Regions from separate parts of the Peribacillus sp. FSL R5-0717 genome, predicted to be linked through region 2. Evidence: predicted binding sites of a transcription regulator. Region 2 holds the regulator's gene; each other region holds the start of a gene.

Region 1 (3,290 bases), 4.0 Mb from region 2:
AGCCTGATATAGTGAGCCTGCTCAAACCGGTCAACGATATGAAGCTTTTGGGTGAGCTCATTATAATAATGGATCCTGCCGATTAAAAGCTGATACCGGTTTCCTTCATAATGAGCAATCGTGACATCCTTTCTTTCCTCCATCGCTTCCCCCATTACCGCATTCATTTCTTCCAGTTGCTGCTCATCCAGGATGCGCTTCGTTTCATAGCCATCCTCCACCACCCAATCACGGAGCATCTTCACATGTTCCGGTAACATCATCGATGTCCATTTGATACGGCCGCGATCACGAATCATTTCTTTTCCCTCCTTTCAAAGTCAGCCCTTACGCCTTATGCCCACCAAGCAGCTTGCTTCGGTATACGGCTGTACCTGCTTCTGTATACGAAACTGCACGCAATAACGATTTGGCTCCATATTTGTGGCGGATTCGATCAACCGTGTAACTCAATTCCCGCTTCTTCCAGCGCGAAGCATCAAATAAAGTCAGCTGCATTTCATTATCATCTACAATATTCGAGAGTCTGACCTCTATGCTTCGAACCGTTTTTTGCTTATAGTTCTCATGGAAAAGCTCCAGGCAAACTTTATATAACTCCATCGTGATGTTGGTCGGTTCGTTAATCGAACGCGAACGATGGAAACCTCCGCCAAACTCATCCTTGCTGTAACCAATGCCTAGGCTCACCGTTCTTCCTGCCTTACGATGGGTGCGTGCCCTTCTTCCAACTTCTTCGCAAATTTCCAGCATGACCTGCTTTACCTCATGCTCATCCTTATAATCCCGCAGCAGGATTTGACTTTTGCCGAAGCTGACCTGCCCTTCGATGATCGCTGCCCCCATATCGGATAAATCTATTCCCCAGGCATGGTGGTAAAGCTGATTGCCCATAATTCCAAACTTCGCTTCAAGTAATTCAAGATCATAATTGGCAAGCTGCCCAACCGTAAATATGCCCATTCCATGAAGGGTTTTTTCTACGCGCCTGCCGATCCCCCACATTTCACGAAGCGGGGAAATCGGCCAAAGTTTGCTTGGCACATCCTCATACTTCCATTCCGCAATCCCTTTATGTTTGGCTTCCAAATCAAGGCAAAGTTTTGCCATGAGCATGTTCGGTCCAATTCCAATGGCACAGGGGAGCTGTAATTCCCGTTCAATTTCATCTTTTATCTTTTCAGCTATCATGCGGGCATCTCCCCATAAAGAAGAGGCGCCATCGACTTTCACAAAACTTTCGTCCACACTATATACGTGAATCGCTTCTTTTGGCACATAACGGTTGAACAAGCGGGTGATTTCCGTCGAAACCCTTAAATAAGTCGCCATTTTAGGTTCAACGACGACAATCCTCGGATCATTCGGGATCTCAAACATCCGCGAACCTGTCTTGATGCCAAATTCCTTCTTCATCTTTGGAGAAGCCGCAAGCACAATGCTCCCTGTCCTCTTCAAATCACCAACCACCGCCAGATAACAATCAAGCGGGTCCAGACCAAGCATGACCGCTGAACAGCTTGCATAAAAACTTTTCATATCGATACACATAATTGATTGTTTCGGCATCGTCCCATAATCCATCATTTCTTCACCCTAACAAGAATATACGTTCGCTTTATTATATTCATAACTTTAACCGAATATACGTTCTTATTCAATGGAAGTTTTCATACAAATTTCTACTTTTTAATGTAATTTCCTTGAAAAATATAATAGATACTAAAAATGGTTAAAATACCAAATTTAAACTAAGTATCCAGATTGTTTTTTTGAAAAAGATTAATTGGTAGCTTGAATAATTTCAAGTAGGTCCATATGCTCGTTTTTTTAAAATTCCCCCACCCTTTTCAACAGACTTTCGTCTACTTGGAAGCCAGTCTTAATGCTCATTTTTTGTAATGAAACTGTAACCGAAATTATGTCTATTTGTCATAATGGTATTGTAGGATAATATTGTTAAGAAATAATAGAGAGATAGATAGAGAGGAAATGAAAATTATGAAGAAATGGATCGCTTCAGCTGCTGTTGCATCTGCCATGATGCTAACCCCACTGCAAGCCTTTGCCAATATTGGAGACCAAACCCTCAGACCCGGAATGACACATAGTGATGTCAAACAACTACAACAACTATTAAAAACCAAAGGTTATTTCACATATTCAGGTTCACTGACTACATATTACGGCACCTATTCTACATCTGCAGTAAAAAAATTCCAAAAGGCCAAAGGTTTGACTGTCGACGGAATTGCCGGCCGAGGCACATTTAATGCGCTTGGTGTTTATAATGTCAATAATACTAGCTTGATCAGCTATGCAAAAACCTTAATAGGCAAACCCTACAAATGGGGCGGAACAACACCAACTGGATTCGACTGCTCAGGCTTCGTCTATTACGTATTCCAGAAATCACAAGGAATCACCTTACCGCGTACAACATCATTGCTTTATGCCAATACAGGTTTAAAAGTATCTTCACCAGCTAAGGGTGATCTTGTATTCTTTAATACTTCTGGAACAGGGGTATCCCATGTTGGGATTTATATCGGAAATGGTCAATTCATCAGTGCTACGTCTTCTAAAGGCATAACCATCACGGATATGGATAATTCATATTGGAAACCAAAATATTTGGGTGCGAAAACTTTATAAAACCAGGACAAACAACCGGACGGAATTCAAGTGATTCAGTCCGGTTGTTTTATTTTAGATATAATATTTCATCCGTTACATCCTCAACTGTCACAGTGAATGAAGAATCCAAGTTGGAACGATTCATCATTTCGATATTATAAACATGCTCTGATGGTAAATGGACGACTTCGAGAACCATGAATCGCTGACTTTCCGCTTTGCTGACATGATCGAGAGCAGCAGTGACCGCCCTTTGTTCGGCTAAGCTGTTTTCATCCGTCAAAACAAGAATCAATTCCGCTTCCGCTTTCCCAGGAAATGATTTCTTCACCCCGCCCCGGTGCCATGGTTTCACTTTCATCCCGATTTCCAGGTCGGAATAATCGAGGTCATTCCCATGTTGATCTTGAATATATGTATCATTGGTCACCTTATAGTACGTCCCTTTAATCAAAATCCTCTTATCGTCAAGATCCGTAATGAAACCTTCTTCCCCTTTATCAATGGATTCGTCCATGTTCCAATCGGGGGATTGACAGCTGCCCAGTATAAAGGCGACGAATAAATATATATAAAGGTTTACAATCATCTTCATGAATATCCCTCCTAATAGAAATAGACGGATTCCCCATGAAATAGTTACCCATTCAAAT
Region 2 (3,290 bases):
GTACCCTTTTTCAACGGCTCTCATCATTCCGCGCTTTATTTTAAGATTATGTAGTTTCCTTTGATATTCTTCTACAATGCCCACTATCTGAATGACCATGGCATCCGAATCCGATAACTCCAGCTCCCCATCGTGTGAGAGAGTATAAATTTTCACATCTTCTTTAAGGATGACATGGAAAAGGGCTATTTTGGCATTCCCTCTTCCCAGTCTTGTTTCATCCTGGATTAATAGCACTTCAGCTTCTTTGGTTTTAAATAGTTCGAGCATGTCAAAAATGCCATCCCGATTCAACTCATAACCACTTGCCTGTTCTTTTATAATGGAGACAACTTCCACATCCATCTTTTCAGCCAATTTGACTAATTCATCTTCCTGCCTTGCCAATGATGTTTCCTGTGACTCTTTTTCGGTGCTGACCCTACAATAGATTACCGCCTTCATAATACCCTACCTTTACTACTTACTGCTCACTGGCCAAATTCTGGACAAGTTCTTCCCCTTTAACCGGTATGACAATGACTTGTCCAGGCTTTATCGAATCCGCACTGACTCCATTATTCTCTTCTATCCAACCAATGAATTCTTTTTTTGTCAAATTTGATTCTTCATATTCTTCGGCAATTCCCCATAGGGTGTCACCCTCGCTTACTTCTATAGAAAGGAAATCCTTTTTTTGATCATTGTTCAATGTACAAGAGAATAAAATTGAAAAGATGAATACTGATCCCGCTAATAGAATCGTATAAATATAATTTTTGTATAATTTTTTCATAATAATCCCTCCAGAGCGAATGTTCGTTCGTATGTTATGATCAAATTATAATACGAACGTTTGTTTCAGTCAACAACAAATTCGAACTTATGTTTGTATAGAGATGGGGGCCATGCTATAATGTAGCAAAGAACATTGGGGAAGAGGTGCACAAATGACAAAACTATCAAAACGGCAGCAAGATATTCTTGATTTCATTAAAGAAGAGGTCCGCCAAAAAGGGTATCCGCCTTCCGTACGGGAGATTGGCGAAGCAGTGGGACTTGCATCAAGTTCAACAGTACACGGACATTTATCCCGCCTGGAAAGTAAAGGCCTTATTAGACGTGACCCAACCAAGCCAAGGGCCATTGAAATAATGAATTTGGAGGAAGCGAACAATATTCCCAAAGTCAATGTCGTGAACGTGCCGTTACTTGGAAAAGTAACAGCGGGCATGCCGATAACGGCCATTGAGAACATTGAAGAATACTTTCCGCTTCCCGAAAGCATGGTTCCACATGATGACCATGTATTCATGCTGGAAATCATGGGTGAAAGTATGATAGAAGCAGGAATTCATGATGGAGATTATGTCATCGTGAAACAACAAAGCAGTGCCAATAATGGAGATATCGTCGTGGCGATGACTGAAGATGATGAAGCCACTGTAAAACGATTCTTTAAGGAACCGGATTACATAAGGCTTCAGCCTGAGAACTCAAATATGGAACCAATTATTTTACGAGATGTTTCGATACTTGGAAAAGTAATAGGCTTATATAGACAAATACACTAAAAGCGCTTCCCGCGCTTTTTTTGTTTGTTTAATTTATGTCCAGAATTCTCTCAATATGCATATGGAAGAGTAGATATTGAAATATTTTTTAATAGAATCTAGTTTCATGGGAATTTATACATCCCTTATAAGGGATGAAAGTTATACTATCGCCTTTCTGGTAATATGTACTTTGGTAAAAAGCTCATTGAAATAAAAAAAAGAGGATTTAAAATCCCCACTTTAATAAGGTTTAGATCGGCCAAGTCATTTCACTGTTGAATCTGCACTTGTTGACAAGCATTTTCAAGTGCAGGGAAAAAAATACATATATTTATTTTCCCCCGATAACAAAATTCCAACCATATCCATCAGAGACCCGTTGAATTAATACTTCAATAAGTAATTACGACCTGGCTGTTTCCATTGGCTGAATTACCATCTCCTTAGTTACCCCTACCATCAAAATAATGCCTCCTCAACTAAGAGAAGGCATTTCGCTATTTCTCAATATAGACCGAACGAATCAGCGTCCGGGTTCTTTCAGTACCATCCACATTTTTTTCCTTAACATCTATTGTTACATTATAAACACCTGACTTAGGTACTTCTGGAAGGGTGCCAGTAAAATTTTCAGTATCCATTGCCTTAATTGAGTTTTTTTCACTAATTTCATTACCGGTTTCATCTATCAGATGAACCAAAAATGTTGTACTGATTGGTCTTTTTTTATCATTCATTGGATTCTTTATTAAAAATTTTGCATCTTTTTGCTTAACTTTACCAGCCATACTTAATGTAATGGGATTCTTTTCGTTAAATTGTGCTGTGAACAGGAAGGCGTCTTTTGGCGATTTAGTCTTCATTCGTACTTTCCAGTCACCAATTTCAAGGTTATTTCTGTAGAATGATTGGATGGTTGCACCATTAAAAAAGGAAGTTTCATTTTTGGCTGAATGAACCTTTAAGGAAGGTGAATACTTTTTATTGGATGGAGAAATCAATTCAACCTCGACATCATTTGAGGCTGTATATATGCTTATATTACCTGGGGCAGCTTCATTTACATGGAAGCTTTGTTCGACCCAGACATTTTGTTTCAGGACATCACCCAGAACGGTTTGAGCGAGTGCTGTTGTAATGACATCATCTTCAACTCGTTCTTTATAATTGACATGATATGCAGGAATCCCAGCGGTGGATGTGCTTTTTAAATAGGGTTCAATTCTTGAAAATACAGCTGAGCCAACTCGAATATTGTCGTGATCAAAGTTGGGATCCGTAAATAAATGTGTTGCATAGGGTATTTTTGTACTCCATACATTCACCAGTCCATCATTTTCCCCATATGATGATAAATATTGTCCCCCCATTGATAAGGCTGATAGTACCGGGCCTCTGTTCATACCTGCCACAGTGAAATACAAGTTTTTACGAGAGTTGATATGGTTATCCGTGACAGAACGAAATTCAGCCATTTTACCAACTTGTAAAGAATAAGTTCCCTCATCTTTTTGACCTAATAAGGAACCAAGCCAGCCCGCATACCAGCTATAAGCCAAATCAGCTAAGTGAGAACCATGATGTGGGGAAGCTAAAGTGATCACCCTTCCAACATATTGGTGTGCTCCATAGTGGACTAGAGCCGCTTGTGTGTCTGGGCCCCCTTTGCTGTGAGCTATAATATTTACTTTTTTGCCCCCGAAATGGTTACTGATTTCTGAAAGCATTTGAGCTAAAAGCCTTCCATTGGCATAT
Region 3 (3,290 bases), 340 kb from region 2:
TCTTGTTTTTGTAATTCGTTCCTTCTTTCACGGGCTTCCCGATCCGAATCGGCACGAACTTTATGAATTTCATCTTTTGCTTCCAACAAGGCTTCTTTCTTAAGTGCTTCCGCTTCACGTTTTGCATCCTCAAGGATGTGTTCTGCAGAGCCCTTTGCCCCTGCTATTCTACTCTCAAATTTTGATTTGTGAATAAAATAACCAACAACTGCACCGACGATTAGGCCAAGCAAAGTGAAGATGATTGTCATGGGTTCCATCGTTTCACCTCCCCTTGCTATGAACTTTTTACATAAAATGTTGAACTGTCGGCAAGTACATTGCACATAAATTCAATATACAGCACTTAATTTTCAAAATTTTAGTTTGAAAAATTGTAAAATATACATATTAATTGTATAGTTGAGAATTTTTATTGTCAAGCGTTTGTCCCTTATGTATCAATGTTTATTCAAGTTTTCTTAATATCAACCATCATAATGTACAGCATTCATTATGGAAGCAGTCTGTAAATCTGATTACAATGCCATTTAATCCACTGAAAATTTCGCATTTTTCTTAAAATATACATAAAAGGCCTAAGCGAATAAGCTTAGGCCTTTCCAAATATCATTAATCAAGCAATTCAAAATGCTCTTCTGTTTCATTTTCTTCTGGTGGTAATTCATGCTCTCCATCAAGATTATAGTGATCTCTGATTTTCTGAGAAATTTCCTGAGCGATGTCCTGATTTTCTTTCAAGAACAGCTTCGCATTTTCACGGCCTTGTCCGACACGCTCTTCATTGTATGAATACCATGAGCCGCTTTTAAGGACGATATCAAGGTCTGCACCCATATCGATGATTTCACCTTCCTGTGAAATCCCTTGACCATACATGATGTCAACTTCTGCTTGGCGGAATGGTGGAGCAACCTTGTTTTTTACAACTTTGATTTTCGTTTTATTACCCACGATTTCATTACCTTGTTTTAATTGCTCCGCACGGCGCACTTCCAGACGAACAGTTGAATAGAACTTCAATGCCCGGCCACCCGGAGTCGTTTCTGGATTCCCAAACATAACACCGATTTTTTCACGGACTTGGTTAATGAAAATGGCAATGGTATTTGATTTATTAATGGAACCAGACAGTTTTCTAAGTGCCTGAGACATCATCCGGGCTTGGAGACCCATATGGGAATCTCCCATTTCGCCTTCGATTTCAGCTTTTGGTACAAGTGCCGCCACCGAGTCAATGACAATGATATCTACCGCTCCGCTTCGAACTAACGCTTCAGCGATCTCTAAGGCTTGTTCACCCGTATCAGGCTGTGAAAGCAGTAACTCATCGATATTCACACCAAGTTTTTCTGAATATGCTGGATCTAAAGCATGCTCGGCATCAATGAATGCAGCCGTCCCGCCAGTCTTTTGTACCTCTGCAATGGCATGTAATGCTACAGTCGTTTTACCGGAGCTTTCAGGTCCATATATCTCAATGACCCGGCCTCTTGGATATCCGCCTACTCCCAACGCTACGTCCAATGCTAAAGAACCGCTTGAGATCGTTGAAATCCTACGATCAGTCTGTTCCCCAAGTTTCATAATCGAACCTTTACCAAATTGTTTCTCAATTTGTTTTAACGCCATATCTAAAGCCGCTTGACGATCACTCACTTAATTTCCTCCTCTATATTCAACTAATCGGCTGTCCGATTAAAGGTGTACTTACGTTAGCAATTATTTGAGTTCAAGGTTTGTACCCTGTCTCAAAACCTATCTTTACTATATACTCTTTTTACTATTTTGCCAAGCAAAAAGTCGAACATTCATTCGTTTTTTTCTTTCGGGATATTCTTTGTAAAAATGCGTTTTAGCTTAAGGAAATTTCCATTTCGCTTCACTTACTCCCTAAAAAATACATTTTTATTGAATTAACTTTTTTCTTTTTCCCCTATTTTTCAAGAAACAAACTTCTAAAACCAAATAAAAAGCAGAGCTGTATTAAAGCTCTGCTTATGGCGTTTATAAATCCCTTAATAGGTAATGACAGCCGTATTTCACACTCCGAATACGGTTTTGCGCCCTGCTACCGGAAAGATTCAACTCCTTGAAATGAGTGTTTCCATCGCGATAGGAAATGCCAATAAATACTGTACCAACAGGCTTGCCTTCTTGTTCATCCGGCCCTGCAACACCCGTAAAGCTTATGCCTACATCCGCATCGAGCTTACTCCGGACATTAGAGGCCATTTCCATTGCACACTCACCGCTGACCACCCCATACTCAGATATGGTATCATCACTGACGCCGAGGACATTGGACTTCGCATCATTCGTATAGCAGACCATTCCGCCCTTAAAGACTTTACCGGCGCCCGGGATGGTTGTCAGCTGTTCTTGGAACATCCCCCCGGTCAAGCTTTCAGCTGCCGCGATTGAAAGCTTGCGGACCGTTAATTCTTTTACAAGTTCCTTTATTAGCGAAGTATTATCACTTCCATAATGGAACTTGCCGACCCTGCCAAGAATTTCTTTTTCCGTTTCTAAAATAAGTTCTTCGCATTTTTCTTTGGAAGGGCCTTTGGCGGTGATCCTTAACGTCACTTCCCCTTCGGCTGCCAGCGGAGCGATTGTCGGATTCGTTTGATTGACAAGGAGATCTTCAATCACCGTTTCCAGTTCGGCTTCACCTATACCGTAGAACCGTAAAACCTTGGAATCGATCCGTTCATGCTTTTCCAATTTATTCATGATCTTTTCATAACCATAACTTAAAAACATCGGCTCCATTTCACTTGGTGGACCAGGCAGGAGCATATATGTAATCCCGGATTTGGACAAAACCATTCCTGGGGCCATGCCATGATCGTTTGCCAACACTTCACTGCCTTCTAAGACAAGGGCCTGCTTTTTGTTGTTTTCCGTCATCGGCCGTTCCCGTTTTTGGAAGTAAGCTTCAATGGATTGCAAAGCTTCATCATTAAAAACGAGCTTTTTCCCGATATGGCGAGCAATCGTTTCTTTCGTTAAGTCATCTTTGGTAGGACCAAGCCCACCGGTAAAAACAATCAAGTTCGCCCTCGATTCAGCGATTTCTATAGCTTGTTGTAATCGGCGGTCGTTATCCCCGACCACAGTATGGTAAAAAACGTTGATCCCCATTTCCGCAAACTGCTGCGATAAGAATCTTCCATTAGTGTTATTGATTTGACCTAAAAGAAGCTCTGAGCCCACTGCAATGATTTCTGCATCCATCTTTTCAAAACCACCATTCGTTTTACTTTGAATTAACAAATACTTCTTTG

Evidence for each region. Region 2 encodes LexA, which represses DNA repair genes until DNA is damaged. Its sites were predicted from a motif close to CGAACATATGTTCG; they were not measured.
Region 1: a site for LexA is predicted at 1,641-1,654, ahead of NYE65_RS02870 (Y-family DNA polymerase). Genes of this name have one in related genera too.
Region 3: a site for LexA is predicted at 1,805-1,818, ahead of recA (recombinase RecA). Genes of this name have one in related genera too.

The regions. Positions count from the first base shown of each region.
Region 1 covers NZ_JBBOOF010000001.1:583,632-586,921, forward strand. The annotation lists gene NYE65_RS02865 (YolD-like family protein) at 1-299, opposite strand, end outside; gene NYE65_RS02870 (Y-family DNA polymerase) at 328-1,587, opposite strand; gene NYE65_RS02875 (C40 family peptidase) at 2,002-2,655, shown strand; gene NYE65_RS02880 (hypothetical protein) at 2,705-3,232, opposite strand.
Region 2 covers NZ_JBBOOF010000001.1:4,629,461-4,632,750, reverse strand. The annotation lists gene NYE65_RS22260 (YneB family resolvase-like protein) at 1-444, opposite strand, end outside; gene yneA (cell division suppressor protein YneA) at 464-775, opposite strand; gene lexA (transcriptional repressor LexA) at 930-1,553, shown strand; gene NYE65_RS22245 (esterase/lipase family protein) at 2,033-3,290, opposite strand, start outside.
Region 3 covers NZ_JBBOOF010000001.1:4,290,718-4,294,007, reverse strand. The annotation lists gene rny (ribonuclease Y) at 1-260, opposite strand, end outside; gene recA (recombinase RecA) at 613-1,659, opposite strand; gene NYE65_RS20755 (competence/damage-inducible protein A) at 2,008-3,240, opposite strand; gene pgsA (CDP-diacylglycerol--glycerol-3-phosphate 3-phosphatidyltransferase) at 3,263-3,290, opposite strand, start outside.